3 regions of the Arthrobacter sp. AL05 genome follow, and region 1 is predicted to be linked to each of the others. Evidence: riboswitches for the same ligand, from Rfam matches in the RefSeq annotation. Region 1 holds a riboswitch; each other region holds the start of a gene.
The links. A riboswitch is a leader RNA that binds a small molecule or an ion and turns the genes downstream of it on or off. The one in region 1 is predicted to bind thiamine pyrophosphate.
Positions count from the first base shown of each region.

Region 2: linked by a shared signal. The riboswitch ahead of thiC (phosphomethylpyrimidine synthase ThiC) and the one ahead of QK287_RS12450 (bifunctional hydroxymethylpyrimidine kinase/phosphomethylpyrimidine kinase) in region 1 are both predicted to bind thiamine pyrophosphate.
Region 3: linked by a shared signal. The riboswitch ahead of QK287_RS02240 (ECF transporter S component) and the one ahead of QK287_RS12450 (bifunctional hydroxymethylpyrimidine kinase/phosphomethylpyrimidine kinase) in region 1 are both predicted to bind thiamine pyrophosphate.

Region 1 covers NZ_JASBRC010000009.1:96,852-104,776, forward strand. Annotated here, with positions in the region: gene QK287_RS12425 (glutamate-5-semialdehyde dehydrogenase) at 1-542, opposite strand, end outside; gene proB (glutamate 5-kinase) at 569-1,720, opposite strand; gene obgE (GTPase ObgE) at 1,731-3,317, opposite strand; gene rpmA (50S ribosomal protein L27) at 3,437-3,700, opposite strand; gene rplU (50S ribosomal protein L21) at 3,762-4,070, opposite strand; gene QK287_RS12450 (bifunctional hydroxymethylpyrimidine kinase/phosphomethylpyrimidine kinase) at 4,425-6,026, opposite strand; TPP riboswitch at 6,018-6,115, opposite strand; gene QK287_RS12455 (Rne/Rng family ribonuclease) at 6,220-7,925, opposite strand, start outside.
Region 2 covers NZ_JASBRC010000022.1:16,618-24,542, reverse strand. Annotated here, with positions in the region: partial or broken gene QK287_RS17215 (ferritin-like domain-containing protein) at 1-18, opposite strand, end outside; partial or broken gene QK287_RS17210 (FAD-dependent oxidoreductase) at 36-782, shown strand; TPP riboswitch at 1,137-1,244, shown strand; gene thiC (phosphomethylpyrimidine synthase ThiC) at 1,242-2,972, shown strand; gene QK287_RS17200 (DUF2156 domain-containing protein) at 3,347-5,992, opposite strand; gene QK287_RS17195 (phosphatase PAP2 family protein) at 6,039-6,794, opposite strand; gene QK287_RS17190 (response regulator transcription factor) at 6,947-7,630, shown strand.
Region 3 covers NZ_JASBRC010000001.1:471,578-479,502, reverse strand. Annotated here, with positions in the region: gene QK287_RS02270 (Na+/H+ antiporter subunit D) at 1-45, shown strand, start outside; gene QK287_RS02265 (Na+/H+ antiporter subunit E) at 42-587, shown strand; gene QK287_RS02260 (monovalent cation/H+ antiporter complex subunit F) at 587-862, shown strand; gene mnhG (monovalent cation/H(+) antiporter subunit G) at 852-1,265, shown strand; gene QK287_RS02250 (DUF4235 domain-containing protein) at 1,282-1,545, opposite strand; gene QK287_RS02245 (DUF4386 family protein) at 1,695-2,459, shown strand; TPP riboswitch at 2,818-2,961, shown strand; gene QK287_RS02240 (ECF transporter S component) at 3,027-3,713, shown strand; gene QK287_RS02235 (ABC transporter ATP-binding protein) at 3,730-5,418, shown strand; gene QK287_RS02230 (energy-coupling factor transporter transmembrane component T) at 5,426-6,229, shown strand; gene QK287_RS02225 (UDP-N-acetylglucosamine 1-carboxyvinyltransferase) at 6,325-7,848, shown strand; gene QK287_RS02220 (glutamate--cysteine ligase) at 7,903-7,925, shown strand, end outside.

The DNA of each region.
Region 1 (7,925 bases):
GTTCCGCCGCGCAGGATGACGGCGTTGCCACTCTTGAGGCCGAGCCCGGCGATGTCCACCGTGACGTTGGGACGCGCCTCGTAGATGGCGGCGACGACACCCATCGGGACGTTGACCTGGCGCAGCCGCAGCCCGTTGGGCAGGGTCTGGCCGCGCACTACGTTGCCGACCGGATCCGGCAGGTTGGCGAGGTTCTCCAGGGCGGCGGCGAGGCCCTGGATGCGGGCATCGGTGAGGGTGAGCCGGTCCAGCAGCGCCGCGGAGGTGCCGTTGGCCTTCCCGGCGGCCACGTCCGTGGCGTTGGCGGCGAGGACCCCTGCCTGACGCTCCAACAGCGCTGCGGCGATCGCGCGCAGCCCCCGGTCCTTCCAGGCCCGGTTGGCGCGGGACATCCTGCGGCCGGCGGCACGGGAACGGTCGGCGATGGCGTGGACGGCGGCCTCGACGTCGGCCGGTGAAAGCGAGGATGGTTCAGGCACGGAAGAGCCCGTGGTTGAGTCGATGGAATTCGCTGCGGATTCGTGAATCAGTGCCTCAGTCATCATTCCAGTCTAGGCGAGCCTCCCGGTTAGACCAGAACCAGGTCATCTACGTGGATGACCTCCCGGTCGAAGCCCCTGCCCAGCGACTCCCCCAGTTCCACTGTGGAACGGCCCAGCATTTGCGGGAGCTCATCGGATGAATAGTTGACCAGCCCGCGCGCAACGACTGTCCCATCCGCTGCAACCATCTCGACGGCGTCGCCGGATTCAAAGGTCCCTTCCACGGCAGTGACGCCAGCCGGAAGCAAGGAGGTGTGGTGGTCGCGGACGGCTGTGACGGCGCCGTCGTCGAGGATCAGCCGGCCCTGCACATGGGCGAGGTGGGCCAGCCACATCATCCGCACGGACTTTCGTCCGCTGTTGACAGTGAACAAGGTGCCGACGTCCTCCCCCGCCAGTGCGGCGGCAGCGTTTGCCGTGGAGGTGACCAGCGCGGGGATACCGGAATCCGCGGCCATCGTGGCGGCTTCGACTTTGGTCTGCATTCCGCCTGTTCCGACCCCCGCCTTGCCGGGCGAGCCGATGGTGACGTCCTCCAGGTCCGCGGGGCCGTCGACCCGGGGAATGCGCTTGGCACCTTTGGCGGGCGGGCCGTCGTAGAGGGCATCGACGTCGGAGAGCAACAGCAGGGCATCGGCCCGGACCAGGTGCGCCACCAGGGCGGACAAGCGGTCGTTGTCGCCGAAACGGATCTTGTGCGTGGCCACCGTGTCATTTTCGTTGACAACCGGCACAACGCCCAGGTTCAGCAAACGGTTCAGCGCCCGGAACGCATTCATGTGGTGACTGCGCCGCATCAGGTCATCTGCGGTCAGGAGCACCTGGCTGACGGTAATCCCGTGGGCACCAAAGGCGTGCGTGTAACGGGCCATCAGCAGCCCCTGGCCCACGCTGGCGGCGGCCTGCTGGGTGGCGAGGTCCCGGGGACGCTTCGTCAGGCCCAGCGGCGCGAGCCCCGCGGAGATCGCTCCCGAAGACACCAGGATGATTTCGGTGCCGCTATTGCTTTTGGCCGCCAGCGCGTTCGACAGTTCGATCAGCGCGTCCTCGGAGATTCCGCCCTTGATACTGGTGAGCGACGACGAACCCACCTTGACCACAATGCGGCGAGCCCGGGCGAGCAGCCTGCGGTCGTTGGTTTTGGGTTCCTCGATGACAACTGCGGACTTGTCGCTCACGTGTTAAGGCTCACTCCTCATTCTCGGTGTCAAGGGCGCTTTCCTTAAGCGGCTTGGGCCGGCGGCCGCTGACGGATTCAGTCCAGATACCGGCTTTGCGCTCGGCTTCGAGCTCGGCGCGGGCCGCAGCCTTGGCCTCGCGGCGCTCCACCTGTTCATCGCGCTTTTGGCCACGGGTGGGGCGGTCGCCGATGTCGGCAAAGCGCACGTCGGTTCCGCGGGGTGCTGCCAACAGTTCGGCGCCGGCCATCATGGTCGGCTCCCAGTCGAAGACGACGCCGTCGTCTTCACCGATGACCACCATGTCGCCCGGGGTGGCGCCCTGTTTGAACAGCTCGTTTTCTACGCCGAGCTTAGCCAGTCGGTCAGCAAGGTAGCCGATAGCCTCCTCGTTGGTGAAGTCGGTCTGCTTGACCCAGCGCACGGGCTTGTCGCCGAGGACGCGGAACAGCGGCTCCAGGTTCTTCTCCTCGCGGCGGATTTTGAAGCCGGACTCGTTGACGGCGCGAGGTTTGAGTACCGGGGCGTGGACCTTCGGCGGCGCGGCAGCAATGGCGTCGCGGGCAGCCTGGACGATCTCGCCCATCGCGAAGCCAAGCTGGCGGAGACCTTCGTGGCTGGTCGCCGAAATTTCGAAGACCTTGAAGCCGCGGGATTCGAGTTCGGGGCGGACAAATTCTGCCATGTCCTTGCCGTCCGGGAGGTCGACCTTGTTCAGGGCGATCAGGCGCGGGCGCTGGTTCAGCGGAACAACTTCACCGTCGGAACCGGCATAGCTCATGTCCACCGCGTATTTGTCCAGCTCGGCTTCGATGACGGCGAGGTCCGAGAGCGGATCGCGGTCTGATTCGAGCGTGCCGCAGTCGAGCACATGCACCAGGGCGGCGCAACGCTCAACGTGGCGCAGGAAGTGGTGGCCGAGGCCCTTGCCTTCGCTGGCGCCTTCGATCAGGCCGGGGACGTCGGCGATGGTGAAGCGCACCTCGCCGGCCTGGACCACACCGAGGTTCGGGATCAGGGTGGTGAACGGGTAGTCGGCGATTTTGGGCCGGGCGGCAGACATCGCGGCAATCAGGCTGGACTTGCCGGCGGAGGGGAACCCGACCAAGGCAATATCGGCGATGGATTTCAGTTCCAGGACAACGTCACTGGATTCGCCTTCGATGCCGAGCAGGGCGAATCCCGGGGCGCGGCGTTTCTGCGAGGAGAGCGAAGCGTTGCCCAGTCCACCGATGCCGCCGGCCGCGGCGATGTATTCGGAACCCTCACCGACCAGGTCTGCGAGGACCCTGCCGTCCTTGGACTTGACCACGGTGCCCTCGGGAACCGGGAGGATCAGGGTTTCGCCGTGCTTGCCGGCGCGCCAGTCGCCCATACCGGGTCCGCCGTTGGTGGCGTGGCGGTGCGGGGCGTGGTGGTAATCGAGCAGGGTCGTGGTCTGGGGGTCCACGCGCAGGATAACGTCGCCGCCGTTGCCGCCGTTGCCGCCGTCGGGACCGCCGAGCGGCTTGAACTTCTCGCGGTGAACGGAGACACAGCCGTGGCCGCCGGTACCGCCGGATACGTGCAGTACTACCCGGTCTACAAAGCTCGCCACGTGGATCTCCTCAGTGCTGTTCCCGTAAGCGTGCAAAGACGCTCAGGATGATTGTAATGCGGTTAAAACACCGGTGGAGCGGACCTAATGGCCCGCCCCACCGATTTAAAACGTAGGTACTACTCTGCAGCTGCTGCAGCCACAATGTTCACAACGCGACGACCGCGGCGGGTGCCGAACTCGACGGCTCCGGGAGCCAGGGCGAACAGGGTGTCGTCGCCGCCGCGGCCAACGCCGGCGCCCGGGTGGAAGTGGGTTCCACGCTGGCGGACGATGATCTCGCCTGCGGAAACTACCTGACCGCCGAAGCGCTTGACGCCGAGGTACTGGGCGTTCGAGTCACGACCGTTGCGAGTGGAACTCGCGCCTTTTTTATGTGCCATTTGGAAATGCCTGCCTTAAAATTCTGGGGAATCTGCTGAAAACCTGAACAGTAACGAGTAGTTACTTGATACCGGTGATCTTGACCTTGGTCAATTCCTGACGGTGACCCTGGCGCTTTTTGTAACCGGTCTTGTTCTTGAACTTCTGGATGACGATCTTGGGACCGCGAAGGTCCTCAAGGATCTCAGCCGTAACCTTTACCTTGGCCAGGTCCGAAGCAGCAGACATGACCTTGTCACCGTCTACCAGGAGCAGTGCGGGCAACTCAAAGGTGCTGCCGGCTCCACCGGGGACGCGGTTCAGGGTAACGAAGTCTCCAACGGAAACCTTCTCTTGCCGGCCGCCTGCGCGGACAATCGCGTACACCACTGGGGAACTCACTTCTCTCGACGTTTATTACTAGATTTGCGTGCGGAACCTGGGTCCAAAGTTGATGGTCCGGCTCACGCTGTGCCTCTACGCCGGTGGGTTCCCCGGGGGAACCCATGAGCTATCCCGTGGACATTCGCACCTGAAATCAAGTGGAGCGTCCTCAAGGTCATAACCCAAGTGTTGGCGTAAGCACCGAAGATCTAGACTACGCTAATTTTGCCTTCGGCCGCAAATGAGGCTGGTTCCGAAGGGAGGTACGTGATAGGTGACACCCTGTATGGACAGGACGTTGCCGCAACGACTTCCGGAACCGCGCCTCCCTATCGTACAGGCTCCCTGCTGTCCCGCGGCTCAGGCGTGCACGCGCGGCGCGTCGAAGAAGTCCACTTCGTAGCGGGCGGACTGCCGGAAGGCCACGGTCATGGCGTCCCGTTCGCCGGGTGAGGCCGCCCGGGCTGCGGTGTCGGTGTGGGCGATGGCCTGCCGGGTGGCGTCGGCGAACTCCGGATCGGCGTAGGTGCGCAGCCACGCGGCGTAGGGGTGCGATTCCGGCGCACCCGCGGCGAGGAACCGGTTGTGCAGTGCCTGTCCCACCTCGGCATAGAGCCAGAAGCACGGCAGTACCGCAGCGATCAGCACTCCGTAGCTCCCGGTGACCGAGGCGGCCAGAAGGTGGTCTACGTAGGACTTGGTGACCGGTCCGAGCGTCCGCTCCGCCGTGCGTCCGCGCAGCCAGGTCCGGTGCAGTTCGGCTTCGACGCTGAGGCAATTCTGTGCGGAGCGGGTCCAGAAGAGCTGTTCGTCTTCCGTGGGTGCGATCGCGGCGGCCCGGGAGAGGACCCGCGAATAGCCGTTCAGGTACAGGGCGTCCTGTCCGAGGTAGTACGCGAAGTCCTGCTCCGGCAAGGACCCGTCCGCCAGGGCCGTGATGAAGTCCAGGCCGTAGATGGCCTCGAGGTCGGCAGCAGCGGTTTCCCGCAGCCCACGGGCGAATTCACCCGCGGCAGGGACCCGGTGCAGTTCGCCGCCGCCGGCACCCGTACCGTGATGGGCGGTCTGATGCTGGACATGGTGGAAGTGATGGACCGGGCCGTTGCCGCTGCCGACGTCGAGGTCCGCCGAGGTGCGCAGCGCCCCTTCCAGCCACGGCTTAACTTCCCGCAAGGCGGCCTCCCAGTCCCCGACCCGGGCCTGCACGGTCGCCATCGCCGCGGACAGTGAGCATCCCGTTCCGTGGCTGTTGCTGGTGCGGACCCGCTCCCCCGGTACTACTATGACGTCCCGGGCCAGGACCCCGCAGGTGTTGACGAGCGCGTCCGGGCAGCCGTCGCCGTGCTCGCCGGCTCCGCCCGCAGCGCCGGTGCCGTCGAGGTGGCCGCCCTTCACCAGGACGGTCGTGCCGGTGCCGGCGGCAAGCCGCTTGCCCTGTTCCAGCGCCGCAGCCCAGTTGCCGGCGACGGGTTCGTTGAGCAGAATCGCGAGTTCGGCGAGGTTCGGCGTGATCAGGTCCGCGTAGGGCAGCAGTTCTTGCAGCGCCGATTCGGCCGGCGCCTGCAGCAGCCGGTCACCGCTTGTGGCCACCATCACGGGGTCCAGCACCACAATGGCGGGCCTGACCTTCGCCAGCCAGGTCCGGACGGCGTCGATCACGGCGGCGTCCCCCAGCATCCCGATCTTGACGGCGTCGATCCGGATGTCGGCGCTGACCGCGTCAAGCTGGGCGGTCAGGAAATCTGCCGGCGGGACGTGGATGGCGCTGACGCCGCGTGTGTTCTGTGCGGTCAGGGCGGTGATGGCGGCCATGCCGTAGCCGCCATGCGCGGCAATGCTCTTCAGGTCCGCCTGGATCCCGGCACCGCCGGAGGGGTCCGAGCCTGCGATCGTGAGCACCCGCGGGATCCGGGATGCCGGGGCTGCGGGGACAGCGGGAAGAAACGGGGAGGCGGCGGTCATGGGAGACATCCCTTCGCCGGTGCTAACCGGACAGGTTCAACGGGTCTGGATCTCAGCCGGCTCGATGCGCGGCACCCCGTGTCAGGGACCAAGCCTAGCCGCATCCTTTAACGAAGTCGCGGGCACGGCCCGAACCTGGCGTATTGCTACGCGGCCCGGACCGCACCCGCGGCCTTCCCGAACTTTCTTGGGGTTAGAGTTCCGAGGCCGGAACGCCGACGCCGAGGATAATCGGTTCGTTTGTGGCCGGTTTGGCCGCCGGCGTTGTTGCTGCTGCCGGGGCCTTTGCCTCGTGTACCGAAACGGCAGCCTGCGGCGCTTCCCGGCGCTGCTCTACCGAGGTTTCGTTGGCTGCTCCCTGCGCGCGGCTGGCGCTGCGGTTGCGCCGTCCGCGGCGGGCACGGGAGGCGCCGGCCTCGGGGGCCGCCTCCGTCTGGGAGCCTGGCGCCTGGGCGCGGCCCGGGCCGGTTCCGCCGGCACGCGCCGGAGCCGCCGGTCCAGTCCGGGCTGCGGCCGCCTTCGCAGCCGGTGCAGCGGGATCCGCCGCGGAGACTTCCCCGCTGTCACCCAGCTGGGCGAAAGCCTCGGTCAGCAGGTCCATGGTCAGCGCGGGCGCACCCGACTCGTCGGCATGCTCCACAAACGGCAGTGCGACTTGTTCGCCGCCGAAGGTCAGCACGGCGCCGGGACGTCCGGCAGCCTCCTCCGTTGCGGCCAGCTCGACGGCTGCCTCAACAGCGGCCTGGCGGACCCCGGCGTCGACTCCCGTGGCCGCTTCATCGTCATGCAGATGGGCAGCATGCGCCGCCGCAGCGATATTCGCCAGCGCGTGGCGGGTCGCTTCGGCCTTGGCATGGCGTTCAGCGTCGGTGGGCTCGGGGTGCGCTGCGGCCGGCACCGACTGTTCGTCCGTGCCCTGGCCGCCCCGTCCGCGGCGGCGGCTCTTGCGTTCGGTCCGCGGGGGGGCAGGCTGCTCCGCACGGGGAATGTGATGCTCGGCGGCAACGACGTTGGCGCGGCGGTGCTCCACCGGCTCGTCGTGGGTCACAATGCCGCGGCCGGCGCAGGCCTCGCACTGTTCGCCGAAAACTTCCAGCAGCCCGGTACCCATCCGCTTCCGCGTCATCTGCACGAGGCCCAGCGAAGTCACCTCCGCGACCTGGTGTTTGGTCCGGTCCCGGCCCAGGCACTCCACCATGCGGCGCAGTACCAGGTCCCGGTTCGATTCAAGCACCATGTCGATGAAGTCGATCACGATAATGCCGCCGATGTCGCGGAGCCGGAGCTGCCGGACAACTTCTTCGGCCGCTTCGAGGTTGTTTTTGGTGACGGTTTCCTCAAGGTTGCCGCCGCTGCCGGTGAACTTGCCGGTGTTGACGTCCACCACTGTCATGGCTTCGGTGCGGTCGATTACGAGCGAGCCGCCGGAGGGCAGGAAAACCTTGCGGTCCAGTGCTTTGTGGATCTGCTCGTCGATGCGCCAGGCACCGAAGATGTCCGAGTCCTTGGTCCATTTCTCCAGCCGGCCGACAAGGTCGGGGGCTACGTAGGTCACGTAGGCCTCGATGGTGTCCCACGCTTCCTCACCGGAGACGATCAGCTTGGAGAAGTCCTCGTTGAAGACATCACGGACTACCTTGATGGTCAGATCGGGTTCGCCGTAGAGCAGTTCGGGGGCAAGGATCTTAGTTGAGCTCGACTGGCCCTCGATCCCTTCCCACTGGGCACGGAGCCGGTTGATGTCGTGCGTGAGTTCTTCCTCGGACGCACCCTCCGCGGCGGTGCGCACAATAACGCCAGCATCCTCGGGCAGGCGGTCCTTGAGGATCCGCTTGAGGCGGTTGCGTTCGACGTCGGGCAGCTTGCGCGAGATTCCGGTCATGGAACCGCCGGGTACGT
Region 2 (7,925 bases), on a different contig from region 1:
GCAATTTGCCGTCCTCATGTATGCAGACGAGTCCCTCCATACTGTCGACGCAGCAGAGTCTGGCCTCGGCCGAGGAACCCGACGCCTCCCAGGCCCTGATGGGCGTCTTCGCCGACGAAGGTATCCGGGTCGTCCGCCGGGCGGCCGTGTCCTCGGTGCGCACGGACCCGGCCACCGGCGGGATCATCGCGACCGCGATCGTCTCAGGCGGGCAGCAGGAATTCCGGGCCGCCAGACTGCTCGTCGCCACTGGACGCCGGCCGGTCACGAACGGACTGAACCTGGCCACGGTCGGCGGCAAAACCGGGCACCGGGGCGAAATCCTCTTGCAGAACATCCTAGCCAGCTCCCACGAACGGATCTGGGCCGCCGGGGAAGGGACCGGACACCCCGAATTCGTCTACGTCGCAGCCGCCCACGGCTCCCTGTTGGTGGAGAACGCCTTCAACAACGCCGGCCGTGAGGTCGACGCAGCCGGTATCCGGTGCGAATGCCGGGTGCTTCCCCTGGCATTCGTCCCCAGAGCCTTGGTGAACAGGGACACCCGAGGCTTCATCAAAATTGTCGCCGACGCGGACAACGGACGGATCGTGGGAATGACCGCCGTCGCCAAGGACGCCGGTGACCTGGCCGCGGCCGGGGTCTTCATCATGGAAGCGGGAATGACTGTGGAGCCGGTGGCGAACCTATGGAGCGCGTACCTCACAATGGCCGAAGGAATCAAGATCGCCGCCCAGTCCTTCACCACCGATGTCTCCAAACTCTCATGCTGCGCCTCGTGACCAGCTAGGCCTCCACACGGATGCAGCAGGCCTCGTTGAGTACGACTTCATCGATCCAGCCGACCTCCGTCCTCACAGGTTACCGACATCGTCCTCGCACCCTCTCGCCCTCGCTGCCCCGGCACGGATCAACAGTGCAGGCGTCTGCATCATTTCGAATGCTGTGCGTTCGGAGGACTGCCGGCTGGCCAGAGGAGCGCATCATCCTCGGCAGCTGCCGACAGGAGTCTCAGCTTCCGGTGATTCGGCGTGCACTGCGTTGCTGGAGGGCCTGCTTCCGATAATGGCTGCCGTCCGGGGGATACCCGGGATCATCCAGAGCGGTAGAACGGGCACGCTGGGGTGCTACGATTTTTCCATCCACACGGGTGCCCTTGCAAGGGCTGAGATCGGGCTGATGCAGTCTGCGACCGTTGAACCTGTCCGGGTCATGCCGGCGAAGGAAGTAGGAAACCACTGATGAGCTCCATGAATTCACATTCGCTCGCGTACGCCCGAGACCCCGAAAATGGCATTAGGGTCCCTGTCACGGAGATTGCTCTGGAGGACTCTCCGAACGGGACGAAGAATCCACCGTTCACGGTCTACCGGACGGCCGGGCCCGGAAGCGATCCTGTGATCGGCCTGGAGCCGTTCCGGTCCGAATGGATAGAATCCAGGGGCGACACCGAGCCCTACGGCGGCCGGGAACGGAACCTGCTCGACGACGGTAAATCCGCCGTGCGACGGGGTGCCGCTTCTGCTGAATGGAAAGGCGCGCAGCCGGTTCCCCGCCGCGCCCTCGAGGGTAAGACCGTTACCCAGATGCGCTACGCCCGCCAGGGCGTCATCACTCCCGAGATGCGGTTTGTGGCAGTGCGGGAAAACTGCGACGTTGAGCTGGTGCGCGGCGAAGTTGCCGCAGGTCGGGCCATCATTCCCAACAACATCAACCACCCCGAATCCGAACCGATGATCATCGGCAAGGCCTTCCTCGTGAAGATCAACGCCAACATCGGCAACTCCGCGGTCACCTCCTCCATCGCTGAGGAAGTGGACAAACTGCAGTGGGCCGCCCGATGGGGCGCCGACACCGTGATGGACCTCTCCACCGGCGATGACATCCACACCACCCGTGAATGGATCATCCGCAACGCTCCGGTCCCGATTGGGACAGTACCGATCTATCAGGCACTGGAGAAGGTCAACGGTGAGGCCAATGACCTGACCTGGGAAATCTATCGGGACACCGTGATCGAACAATGCGAGCAGGGCGTGGACTATATGACCGTCCACGCCGGGGTGCTGCTGCGGTACGTCCCCCTGACCGCCAACCGGGTGACCGGTATCGTCTCCCGCGGCGGGTCGATCATGGCCGGCTGGTGCCTGGCCCACCACCAGGAGAACTTCCTCTACACACACTTCGACGAACTGTGCGAGATCTTCGCCAAGTACGACGTCGCCTTTTCCCTGGGTGATGGCCTGCGGCCCGGCGCGACCGCGGATGCCAACGACGCCGCCCAGTTCGCCGAACTGGACACCCTCGCCGAACTCACCAAGCGGGCCTGGAAGTACGACGTGCAGGTCATGGTCGAAGGCCCCGGGCACATCCCCTTCCACCTCGTCCGCGAAAACGTCGAGCGACAGCAGGAACTCTGCGACGGCGCCCCCTTCTACACCCTCGGCCCGTTGGTGACCGACATCGCCCCAGGCTATGACCACATCACCTCGGCCATCGGCGCCACCGAAATCGCCCGCTACGGCACCGCAATGCTCTGCTACGTCACGCCCAAGGAACACCTCGGGTTGCCGAACAAGGATGACGTCAAGACCGGCGTCATCACCTACAAAATCGCGGCCCACGCCGCCGACCTCGCCAAAGGACACCCAGGAGCCCACGAACGCGACGACGCCCTGTCAAAAGCACGGTTCGAGTTCCGCTGGCGGGACCAGTTCGCACTTTCCCTGGACCCGGAAACAGCCGAATCCTTCCATGACGAGACGTTGCCCGCCGAGCCGGCGAAGACCGCGCACTTCTGCTCCATGTGCGGACCCAAGTTCTGCTCCATGCGGCTCTCCCAGGACATCCGCGACCAGTTCGGAGGCATGTCCGAACAGGAAGCCATCGCCGGAATGAACGCTAAATCCGACGAGTTCCGCGAATCCGGCGGGAAGGTCTACCTCCCCGAACCCGTCGTGCCCGGGAGCTAGGAACGAGGAGCGGGTTCGGGCAGCGCCGGCACTCCGGCGCCGGTCCTGCCCCGATCCGGAACTAGAGATCTGTTCGGCAGGGTCGGCGGGGAGGGCTGTGAGTCGGCGTCGGTCCCGTCGATCTGCTCGACCATGAGTTCGCGATCCGCCCGGTATTGACGAATCTCGGGGCGGAGGTGGTGGTCTTACTGGCGCAGGAGCTCACGTCCGCTGAGCGAATCGCCGGTTGAGTCCGTCTCCTTGGATGCGCCCCGCTGGTGAGTAGGGCTTTGGAGTTTCTGATTTCTTGCATGAGTAGTTCCGACCGGACCAGCCCGGGGTTGACGTCGGCGCGGCGGGCAACCTCCGAGACCGTGATGGGCAGGGTCAAGTTGTTATTCACTTTTCTTCACCGGCGTTTCGGGCTGGGATGGCGGGTGACGGTACGGTCTACTGACTCGGGTGCGGGGTTGTTTGGGTGCACTTAGCAGGCGCCGGGCCAGGGTTAGGGTTTCTGCGAGGTTGACGGTGGGGAGGTAGGCGCGGGTGATGGCGTTGGCAATGGCGGGCAGTGCGGCTGCGTCAGGGTAGAGCATGTAGAGGGGTTCGTAGCGGGGCTGGAATTTTGCTTTGAATGCCAGCAGGGACCTGAACCCGTAGACAGGTTCCAGGGTCGCGCCGAGCCGGTCGAGGAGCCGGTCCAGGCTGCCGGAGCTCTGGTTGCTTGCCGAAGCTGGTCCGCGCTGTGGTGGTTCGTTGTGCCGGGCCAGCGGCGCTCCAGAGAGGCTGATGAACCCGTATCCTTCGTTTTTGAGGCTGAGTGAGGCGGAAGCGATAAGGAATTCGATGCCGGCACGGAATCCGTTGGTGCGGCGCCGCATGAAGTCCAGGGTCCAGCCTTCGATGGTGCCGTTGTTGTAGACGGGCAGCCAAGAGGCGACGGCGTGGACCATGTGGTCAGTGCCGACGGCAACCAGCAGTCGGACCTCGGGGTCGTTGAGTTCGTCCAGGCTTCCGAGGGTGAATCCCATTTCGGGCATTTTCTTGTCGGCGACCCATTCTTCCGAGATCTCCTGGATCTGTGCCAGTACCGAGAACGATGCGGTCCGGTATGTGGTCCATTCGGCCCTGATCCCGGCTTTGGCGGCGTTATTCATCGCGGTTCGGACGTCTTGGAATTTCTTTCCTTTAAAGGACACCGCATCAAGCGGCAGGATCGTTTCCTGGGCGACCTGCACTGAGCCCCAGCCCAGGGACGCAGCGTGGTCGCGCAGATCCTGGGGGACGGAGTAGAAGCACGGGGTCCAGCCTTGCCCACTGCAAAAACGGGTGAACTCCTCGAACGTGGCATGGCGAGGGGTCACGGGTCCGACCGGGCCGCCCAGGGCCAGGGCAACCCCAGCGATGACACGATAGGCGATGAAACTTTCACCGGTGGAGGAGAACCAGTACATATTCCCTGGCCAGGTCGTCATCCAGGACAAGTTGCCACCGTGGTTGGCTTTCAGTATTTCTCGTGCGAGTCCGGTACCGGAGTGGTGCTGTGTTGGGGCCGGGCGCAGGAAGGTTTTCAAGGTCATGATTGCGGTGACAGCCCAGAAGACAATGCCGACTCCTTCATAGAGAACGGTTGCAGCGGCGCCCTGGGGAACGAACGCCGGGGCAAGATCGAGCATGTATCCCAGCGGCAGAAACCTATCCGGTATATCTGCGAGCAGTTCCCTGGGTCCCGGGACGGGTGTGATGCTGGGAGCCAGGAGGATTCCGGCCAACAGGTAGACGGAGGCAAGGACGGCGGCTGTCTTCCCGGTGCTGACTGCGAGCCGTCGGTAGGTTCCGGCAGGGGCCGACACCGGAAAAAGCCCGCGGAAGATCAGCAGCACCAGCGTCAGCACCGCGGGCAGGAGTAGCGGCAGCACCAGCGCGAGAGGGTGCGTGTACCCGGCAGTTTCGATGGCGCCGATCCCTTCGGGCGCCACGGTGCCCGGTGCTCCCGGATACAGCACCCCTGCGATGGTGATTCCGGCCAGCACGGACAAACCCAGCTGAACCAGCACGGCGGCGGCCCAGGCGAAGCGGCGTCCTCGGCGTAAACCGTCTGCGAGGATCAGTAAGAGAAAAGATGGCAGGACCGCCATGAAAATTGCGCCGGCGCCGGCGCGCAGCTGCAGTTGCGCGCCGGCGCATTCTTTCGCTTGTCCCGGGTCGGCGCACAGGCCTTGGAGTGTCGCCGGGTCCACGGGCTGAATGTTGGTGAACAGGAAACGCAGCACCGATAGCGGTCCCGCGGCGTGCGGCGTCAGGCCGGCGACGACGGGCCCGACGGCCGACACGGCCACCAGCAGCGCGATGAGGACCCGGCCCTCATGCCGGGAGCTGACGGGGCGGACGAAACGGGGCGCCCTCCCACACAGGACCGGGCCCAGGAGCGCCCCTGCACCTGCGGCGCTGAGGCGGACCAGGTCCGCGAACCCGCCGCTGTAGAGGGCCAGGAGTACCAGCAGGGCGAAGACGACGAGGCGGACCCGCCGCCGCCACAGGGTCGGCATCATCGCCGTCCCCGCCATAATGGCCCCGGTCATGAGTGCAGTGGGGCCAAGGAAGAGGTGCCCGCTCATTTCCTGAGTCCAGGTCCCCATGATCTGATGTGCAACCGTGAGGAACGCGAGAGCTGCACTAATTCCGAGTATCTGGCTGCCCAGGGCCGCTACGGCGAACCTGAGGCTTCCCATCCGGTATTCGAGTGCCAGCCCGACTACGAGCACAACTGCGCTTCCCAGCAGGTACCCGGTCAGGTTCTGCGCCCACAGCCCGGAACTCAGAAGCGTCCACCAGCGGCCGGGCAGTGAGTGCGCTGTTGCTGCCACGTTGGGACGCAAGGTGCCGGCCGGGCCGGTGATGAGGGTGGATGTCAGAGCTCCGGCGGCCCAAAAGACCAGGACAAAACCCGCTGTAACCGGGGCACGGCGCAGATTTTCGATCCGGGACAGCCAACGCCCTTGGTGGGGCACGGTTCCGGGATCCGGCGGTGGCACTGGCACGGGAATTCCTTTGAGCAGATGCGGAGGGAACGGAAATTGCCCGAGGCTATCCCGCATGGTTGCTGGTCCTGTGGCGTCGCCGCCGATCCAGCGTCTTTGCATCGAATCCGCGAATCAGGCCAATTCCGGAGATCCGCGGCGCGATGAGTTTGTTCCAGACCGGCAGCCAAGCCAGGATCGCCGCACTGCTGATCAGGACGGATCCGATGACGTCGCTAAGGTAATGCACCCCGAGGTACATCCGGGAGAACGCCACAACGGTTGCGAAAAGGGAGCCTGCGGCAAGTACTGTCAGGCGCTGCCCGGTTCCGTGGGCGAGGACCAGCACGGCGGCCAGCGCCAGGGAGACTGCGAAGGCCGTGTGTCCGGAAGGGAAGCTGTTGTTGCCCGTTTCGGCGATCAGCGCTCCGGTCGCGTCGGCAGGCGGCCGGGAACGGCTGACCAAGATCTTTCCGGCTGTTGAGGCCAGCCACCCGACAGCAACAACGGAGCCGAAGGCCAGCGCCTGAACCGGTCGACGGCGGTACCAGAGCAGGTACCCGCAGATCATCAGCACCAGCGCCAGGGCACCGGCCGGTCCAAGTCCGTAGTGAATGGCCTCACTGAGCGCAGTCAAGGCACTGTTCCTCCCATGACTCAGGAAGATGTCCAGGCCCAGCTCCGGCGCCAGGGGCCCGAAGGACTTCGCGGCCATCCCGGCCGCGGTCGTGGTCGCGAAAATGGAGAGCGCGGCCGTCGCCCACCACCAGGACCGCAGCCCGGGGAAGATCGTGTTCGGGTGTTCGGCGGATGAATCCATCATGTTGTCCTGACAGTGAGCTGGTCGTTGCGGGCCTTATGCCCACCAGCATGGAGCAGCGGCTCTGAGAGAAAGCTGAGAGGATCACCGCCGTTTCTCAGGCGACGCTCAAGCTGCGTCGGGGATACTGCGGTTATCAACGAAAGGGGACCATCATGCGGATCTTGCTGGTCGAGGACGAAACGACACTGGCGGAGACCATTCGACGCGGACTCACTAATGAGGGCTTCGTCGTCGACGTCACCGCCGACGGGGTCAGCGGCCTGTGGGCCGCGACGGAGAACCCGTACGACGTGATCCTGCTGGATCTTATGCTTCCGCTCAAAAACGGGTACGACGTCCTCAAGGAACTGCGTGAACGCCTGATCTGGACCCCGGTGCTGATGCTGACGGCCAAAGACGGCGAATACGACCAGACGGACGCATTCGATCTGGGAGCCGATGACTACCTGACTAAACCCTTCAGCTTCATCGTCCTGGTCGCCAGGATCCGTGCCCTGGTCCGCCGCGGCGCCCCGGTACGGCCCGTCACACTGACTCTCGGGTCCCTCACCCTGGATCCGGGCAGCCGCAATGTGCGCCGTCGCGGCTCCACCATCGAACTGACCGCCCGGGAGTACGGTCTGTTGCACTACCTGATGCGCAGCCACGACCAGGTCGTGTCAAAGTCCCAGATCCTCGACAACGTCTGGGACCCGGCGTTCGAGGGCGGTGAGAACGTCGTAGAGGTCTATATTGGCTATCTGCGGCGGAAAATTGATACCCCGTTCGGGCTGCAGACCCTTACCACCATGCGGGGAATGGGCTACAAACTTACCGCCGACCGGCCGCCCGCATAAAGAACGTCCGCGACCGGCTCCTGCTTCGGGCACCCGGCGGCCAGTGGTGTTCGGCCGGAACATTAAGCGCTGCCGGTGTGGAATCGCCATAGCGTGCGCGGAACGGCTTCCCCGAATTCGCGTTCCGCTTCGATCTTTCGCTCGTCAGTGTGGAGTTCCTGGGGGTACCCGGTGAGAAAATCCAGATCCGGGCCGACCTTACCTCTGCCCGCCGTGCCCGGTCCCGGGGCCTGGCTGCGCTGGCGGCGGTTCCCGTCGTTTTGCCGTGCTCCGCCGCTGACGCCGAACCCAAGCC
Region 3 (7,925 bases), on a different contig from region 1:
GTTCCGCCGAGGCCCGGGCCACAGCCGCAGGAGGCCTCCAAATGAGCCGGAAACGGATCTCGCTGCGGCAGGAACTGCCGCTGCTCGTATGGCTCGTAGTGGTTTGGGGCGCCCTCTGGCGGGACTTCAGCCCCGGTAACCTGCTCTTCGGAGCCCTGATTTCGGTCGTTGTCGCCCGGCTGTTCTACCTGCCGCCGGTGGAACTGGGCGGGCGCTTCAACCTGCTCCGTGCAGTGCCGTTTGTACTCGTGTTCCTGGCCAAAGTGGTGGCAGCGAGCTGCCAGGTCCTGTACCTGGCAGCGGCCAAGGGACCCAAGGTGGTCAGTGCCGTTGTGGCCGTCCCGCTCCGGAGCCACTCTGACCTGCTGGTCACGGCGACCGGTCACGTCACCGCGCTGATCCCCGGTTCCATGGTGGTGGAAGTGGATCGCTCCACATCCACGCTCTATGTGCACGGGATCAACGTCCGCAACGCAGCAGGCGCCGCGCAACTGCGCAAGGACGTCCGCGACACGGAGGCCGGGCTGATCCGGATCATGGGGACCAAAGCCGAAGTGTCCGCACTCAACCAGGAGGTGGGGCCGTGATGGCGCTAGTCCTGACCGTGACCGCGGTGGTGCTCTCGTTGGCCGCCGGCGGGGCGATCATCCGGATCGCGCGGGGTCCGTCGCTGCTGGACCGGGTGCTTGCCGCGGACGTGCTCCTGGCCATCGTGGGGGCGGCCATGTGCATCGACATGGCAGTGAACCGGCACCTGAACAACCTTATGCTGCTGGTGGCGGTATCCCTTATCGGGTTCGTCGGCTCCGTCACGGTAGCCCGCTTCGTTGCCGACCGGAGGGAGAAAAGCAGTGCCTCCTGAGACATTTTCCGCCGACACCGTGATCGACGCCGTCTCGGCTGTCTTTATGGTGGTCGGTGCCCTGATGTCCCTCGCTGCGGCGGTGGGATTGCTCCGCTTTCCCGACCTGATGACCCGGATGCACGCAGCCACCAAGCCCCAGGTGCTGGGACTGTTCCTGTTGCTGTTCGCGCTGGGCCTTCAAATGCGCACCTGGTGGGTCTGGCCGGTGCTGGTGGTGGCATGGATCTTCCAGCTGCTCACGGTTCCGGTTTCCGCGCATATGGTCGGCCGCGCCGGGTACCGGACCAAGCACCTCCACCCGGAGCTGCTCAGCACCGACGACCTGGAGGCCGTGGTGCAGCAGGCAGCCGGCACCCGGGGATTCACTGACGACGACGCCGGGGACACCGGCGGGCGGTGAAGCTAGAGGATGCGCCCTAGACCAGGTCCTGGGTTTTGGCGAAGCGTGCAACCGCCCGCTGGGTGCCGCGATTTGCGAGTACTTGGATGATGGCGCTGACGGACGCGGAGATCAGCGCAAAAGTCAGGGCCGAGCGCAGGGTGGTGGGGACATCGTCCTCGTGGCCCTTGGGTGGCTTATTGCCGGTGGACTTCTCCCAGACGGTGTCCACGAGCTTGGTGCCGACGTAGCCGGCAAGCAGGCTGACGCCGGCGCCGAGCAGTTTGATGAAAATATTCATTCTTCGCAACTCCTTGCGGGAGGGAAACAGGGCTTCCCCTAGCCTAGCGTTCCTCGCCCGACGGTCCAGTTGGGGACCTGCGGGCGGACCCGGGCCAGCTTGGGACCAACGCCCCTGTCCGGTGGGGCGGGGCAGACGTAACTTCAAGTATGGAACAGCCCCAAACCCATTCGCTTGCCCACACCCGGCCGGACCTCCCGTCGGCTGACGGCCAGACATGGCGGACGCTCTATCTCTGGGCCGGCATCTCCTCGATTCTTTTCGTGGCGCTGCTGATTCTCGCGCTGGTCCTGGACTTCCTCGCCCCGCCTCCGGTCCACGGCGGCGCCGAGACGCTGGCATTCATCGCGCGGAACAAGGGGATCTACATTGCCGAACAACTGCTGTGGATCGTGCCGAACATCCTGCCGGTGGTGGTATTCGTGGCGTTGTTCGTGGCGCTCGCCCCGCTCGACAAGAGCCGTGCCCTGCTGGCCGCCGTGGTCGGGGCCGTGCCGTGGGCCTTGATCATGGCCGTCCCTGTCACCAGCCGGGGATCCATGGTGCTGGTATATCTCAGCGACCGTTACGCGGCCGCGGACGACGACGCGTCCCGGCTCCGCTACTCGACCGCCGCCGAGGCGATCGTCGCCGAGAACAACACGGCGGCCGTCGTCGGAGTCCTCTCCGCGCTTGGCATCCTGCTGATCTCCTTCGTCATGCTGAAGGGCGTGCTGCCGCAGACCCTGGCCTGGCTGGGGATCGCGATCGGCGGCCTCGGCGTCGTTGCGGAGGCGCTACGGCATACTGTTCCGGAGTTCTACGGCGGATACGGAGTGTTGATGTGGGCCTGGTTCGTGGGCGTGGGGGTTGCGCTGATCCGCCTTGCCGGCCGGACGGCTCGAGGCGCTAACAACGGCGGCAGCTCAGCCTGACGTCCCGGGGCGGCCGAGTATTTCCGCGCGGGCTTTGTCCACCAGTTTATGGTCGGCTTTTGCGGCAACCCCGACACTGTGACGGTGGCGACCATCCCTCCTCAACCCGCCGCCCGGCTGCTCGTCCCCGGAGTCCGGGTCGTAGCCGGGGGGGACCGCGCTGGTGAGTTGGTCACTTGTTAGGGTTCCCGTTCTAGTTCGCCGCCGTTGGTGGCCGGCAGGGCGCGGCATCCGGCGTTCCCGTGCTTGCTGCCTCTACTAGGCCGGCCGTCCCGGGCGCCGGCGGATTGTGACGGCCGACTCCGGAAAAACAAACCTCCACGGGTGTAAAGTGGGTCACGCCCACAAGGGCGATTTTTAGATACGACAGGGGAGCGCCGCCGTCGGGCATCACCGGGGAAATCCGGGGAGACCACAGGTGGGCGCTGAGAGTGCGGACAGCCGCAGACCCTCGAACCTGATCCGGTTAGTACCGGCGCAAGGGAGTCGAGTTCTCAGAGTGGCCGGAGCGGCAGCGGAAGCTGCAGGCCCGGGCCACTCTCCCCTCCTGTTCCTCAGGAGGACGATATGACTGATACATCTGCCAAGCCCGGATCCGTACAACCCGGATCAGCCGGCGCGCCCGTCCGGTACAGCCACAACTGGCGTGTGGTGGACATTGTGGTGGCGGCGCTCATTGCGGTTGCCGGCGGCGTGATCTTCTGGGCCTGGTCCCAGGGTGCCAACCTGGTTTCTGCCCCCGTTAATGCGTTCTATCCGCCGCTCACCGGGCTCTACGCCGGAGGCTGGATGCTCCCGGCCGTGCTGGGCATGCTGATCATCCGCAAGCCGGGTGCTGCACTGTTCTGCGAATCGGTGGCCGCCACCGGCGAGCTGATCATGGGCTCGCAGTACGGCACCACAGTGCTGATCTCAGGCATCCTGCAGGGCCTCGGCGCCGAGCTGGTTTTTGCCGCGGTGCTCTACAAGAAGTTCAATGTGCCGTCCTTTCACGGGAAATTCAACCTGCCGGTGGCACTGCTGGCCGGCGCCGGGGCGGGCCTGTTCTGCGGCTTGAATGACTCGTTCCTGCCCTGGGGCTGGAACATCGCTTATGCCTCCGGTGACAAGCTGGCCTACATCGTTTTCACTGTGATCTCCGGCGCCGTGATCGCCGGCGGCCTGTCCTGGCTCGCCACCCGGGCCCTGGCCAGGACTGGGGTGCTGGGCTCTTTCGCCTCCCGCAAGGCGGCCGCGGAGCCGGTCTTTTCCTGACCCGCGCACACGGCTGATGACATCCTCCGACCGGGTCCGCCCGGCTGCGATCACCGCGCGTGGCTGGGGCTGGTGGCACGCGGGCCGGACCCGGCCCGCAGTCCGCGGCCTTGACCTGGACATTCAGGCAGGGGAACGTGTGCTGCTGCTGGGACCATCCGGTGCCGGCAAATCCACGCTCCTCCACGCCCTGGCCGGTGTACTCGGCGACTCGCCCGGCGGGGACGCCGGGCGAGCCGCTGGCCGCGGGCCGGCGGACGACGGGGATGCCGAGGAGACCGGCAGCTTGCTGATCGACGGGGCATCACCCCGGGAGCGGCGCGGCCGGGCCGGGCTGATGCAGCAGGACCCGGAGACGCAGGTGGTGCTCTCGCGCCTGGGCGACGACGTCGCCTTCGGGGCGGAAAACCTTTCAGTGCCCCCGGCCGACATCTGGACCCGGGCAGCGGAAGCGCTCGACGACGTCGGACTCGGCCGCCTGCCGCTGGACCACCCGACGTCGGCGCTGTCCGGCGGCCAGAAGCAGCGCCTGGCCCTCGCCGGCATCCTGGCGATGCGCCCCGGACTGATTCTCCTCGACGAGCCCACCGCCAACCTGGACCCGGCCGGAGTGCTGGAGCTTCGTGATGCCGTCGGCCGTTGCCTGGACAAGACCGGCGCTACCCTGGTGGTCGTGGAGCACAGGGTTGCCGTCTGGAAAGACCTCGTGAACCGGATTGTGGTGCTGCAGCCGGGCTCGGCGACGGACACCGCGGTGCTGATCGACGGACCGCCGGACCAGGTCCTGGACCAGGCGCGGGACATGCTCACCGCGGCGGGTGTTTGGGTGCCCGGTTACGTGCCGCAGACCCGGACGCGTCACCGGCCGCGGCCCGCCGGCCCGGCATCGGCCGCCGCCTCGGCCGTCGGCAGGGCCGCCGCCGGGGCGCCCGGTGGCCAGATTGCCCGCACCCCGACAGCGGGACTGCTGCTTGCCGCTGAGGACCTGGCCGTGTCCCGCGAACGGCCGCGCCGGGCGGGCCTCCGGGGCGGTTTTCGACCCATTCCGCCGGCGCCCGTCCAGTCCGGCATTGTTGCCCGGGTCCGCGCCGGGGAGGCCTTGACCATTACCGGCCCCAACGGATCGGGAAAGTCCACCTTCGCCCTGACGCTCGCGGGCCTGCTCGCGCCGGTCTCCGGCACGGTCTCGGCCACCCCGGAACTCAGCTCCGGTGCCGGGAGCGATCCGTACAAGTGGAAGGCCCGGCAGCTGATCTCAAGGATCGGCACAGTGTTCCAGGAACCTGAGCACCAGTTCGTCACGGGGCGGGTACTTGATGAGCTGATGTTCGGCCCCCGGCACCTGGGCCGCGGCGAGGAACGCGTCGACGAACTGCTCGAGCGGCTCCGGCTGGCGGAGCTCGTGGACGCGAACCCGTACACACTCTCCGGGGGCGAGAAACGTCGCCTGTCGGTGGCCACCGTCCTGGCAGCCCATCCGGACGTCCTCATCCTCGACGAACCAACCTTCGGCCAGGATGCCAACACCTGGGCCGAACTGGCCTCGTTCCTTTCCGAACTCCTCGACGCCGGCACCGCCGTCGTCTCGGTGACGCACGACGCCGAATTCAGCCACGTCCTCGGAGGGACCGAACTCAGCCTCCAGGTCCCCGATCAAGCGGAGCCCGATGAGCTGGCCCCCGTGCGCCGCGGGCCGGGACGTTGAGCACACCATGAGACAGGAACTGACGCTGCGCGGCAATCATGCCCTGCTGACCCGGGCCAACCCGCTCTCGAAGTTCGCCGCCGTTGTGTTCATTACCCTTGCCCTGGCGCTGTCGATCGACTGGGTGTCGGCCTCGGTGGCATTGGCCCTGGTTCTGGCACTTCTTCCGCTGGCCGGGCTGCGACCCGGGTTACTCTGGCTCCGTGGCTGGCCCTTGATCCTGGCCGCGGCGCTAGGCGGCTGGAGTACCACCATCCTGGCGCCGGACAGCGGCCGTATTCTGCTTGATGCCAGGATTTGGTCCATCAGCGACGGTTCCCTGGAGCTAGGGGTCGGCTTTATGGTCCGCGGGCTGGCCATCGCGCTGCCGGCGGTGCTGCTGATGAGTTGTACGGATCCCACGGACCTGGCGGACGCCCTCGCGCAGAACGCGAAACTCCCGCACCGCTTTGTCCTCGGAACGCTTGCCGCGATGCGTCTTGTGGGATTGATGGCCGAAGAGTGGCACACCATTGGGATGGCCCGCCGTGCCCGCGGTGTGGGTTCCCACGGGAACCCCCTGCAGCGGCTCCGCGCCACCTTGGGGCAGAGCTTCGGGCTGCTGGTGCAGGCCGTCCGGCGCGCCTCCCGCCTCGCTGTCACTATGGAGGCCCGCGGCTTCGGCGATGCGCCGCGGACCTGGGCACGGAAATCCACCTTCAGCGCCCTGGACGTCTGGGTGGTTCTCGGCGGACTCCTGATCGCCGGTTCCGCCGTCGCGGCGTCGTTGGCGGCAGGCACCTGGAACATGGTCTTCCTTGCCCGGCAATAGCGATAATTATCGCACGGAACGGGTATCGCAGCGATTTTTCCGGCGTCTTATCTGAAATGACCGGAGAAATACGTCACCCATGATATTTTTGCGGGATGACTCAACAGACTGCTGAACACGTTGGTGCGTTACTCCGCGATGCCCGCGGGCAAAAAGGCTGGACCCAGGGCCAGCTGGCCGCCGAGCTGGGAACCAGCCAGAGCGCCATCGCCCGAATGGAACAAGGCAAGCAGAATCTGAGCCTGAAAATGATCCAGCGTCTTGAGGTTATTTTTGACCGGAGCATCGTTAAGGTGGGGCGGCCCGCCATGACGCATCTGCGGGTGGAAGGCGGCCGGACCCTGTCCGGTTCGGTGGACGTCAACAGCAGCAAAAACGCAGGTGTCGCCCTGCTGTGCGCCAGCCTGATCAACCGCGGCACCACCACCCTGCGCCGGCTCGCACGCATCGAAGAAGTGAACAGGATCGTCGAGGTGCTGACGAGTATCGGCGTCGAATGCGTTTGGCTCAACGCCAGTGATCTTCAGATCCGGCGCCCCGCGGCCCTGGACCTTGACGCGATGGACATCGAGGCGGCCCGCCGGACCCGCAGCGTCATTATGTTGCTGGGCCCGCTCCTGGACGAATCCGCCGAATACCGGCTGCCCTATGCCGGCGGCTGCGACCTTGGCACCCGCACGGTGCAGCCGCATATGCAGGCGCTGCGCCAGTTCGGCCTCAGCGTGGACGCCAAGTCCGGCTACTACGCCGTGCAGGCGCCGCCCGCGGACGCGGCGGACCGGTCCTTTGTGCTCAGCGAACGCGGCGACACCGTTACCGAAAACGCCATCATGGCAGCCGCCCACCGCGGCGGGACCACAGTCATCCGCAACGCCAGCCCCAACTACATGGTGCAGGACCTTTGCTTCTACCTGGAGATGCTCGGGGTCCGGATCGACGGCGTAGGAACCACCACGCTGAAGATCACCGGCCGCCCCTCCGTCGACGTCGATGTTGAATATTTCCCGTCCGAAGATCCGATCGAGGCGATGAGCCTGATCACCGCCGGCATTGTCACAAACTCGGAAGTGACCGTCCGGCGCGTCCCGATCGAATTTATGGAAATCGAGCTCGCGACGCTGGAACAGATGGGTCAGCAGCTGGAAGTGTCCGGGGAGTATCTGGCCCGCAACGCGCGCACCCGGCTGGTGGATGTCACCACCCGGCCCTCGGTACTGCGGGCACCCGAGGACAAGATCCACCCCATGCCGTTCCCCGGGCTGAACATCGACAACCTGCCCTTCTTCGCGGTCATCGCCGCGAATGCCCAGGGCCAGACGATGATCCACGACTGGGTTTATGACAACCGGGCGATCTACCTGACGGAGCTGAACAAACTCGGCGCGCAGGTGCAGCTGCTGGACCCGCACCGGATCTACGTCAACGGCCCCACCAAATGGCGTGCGGCAGAGGTGGGCTGCCCGCCGGCCCTCCGACCCGCTGCCTGCCTGCTGTTGGCGATGCTCGCCGCCCGCGGCGTATCGGAACTGCGCAATATCTATGTGATCGAACGAGGCTACGAGGACTTGGCCGAGCGGCTCAACACCCTCGGCGCAAAAATCGAGTACTTCCAGGACTGAGCGACCCCGTAGCGAGGCGGCGCGCTTCACGGAGACCTGGCGCACAATGGAATCATGCGCACCTTCGGTGTGGAGGA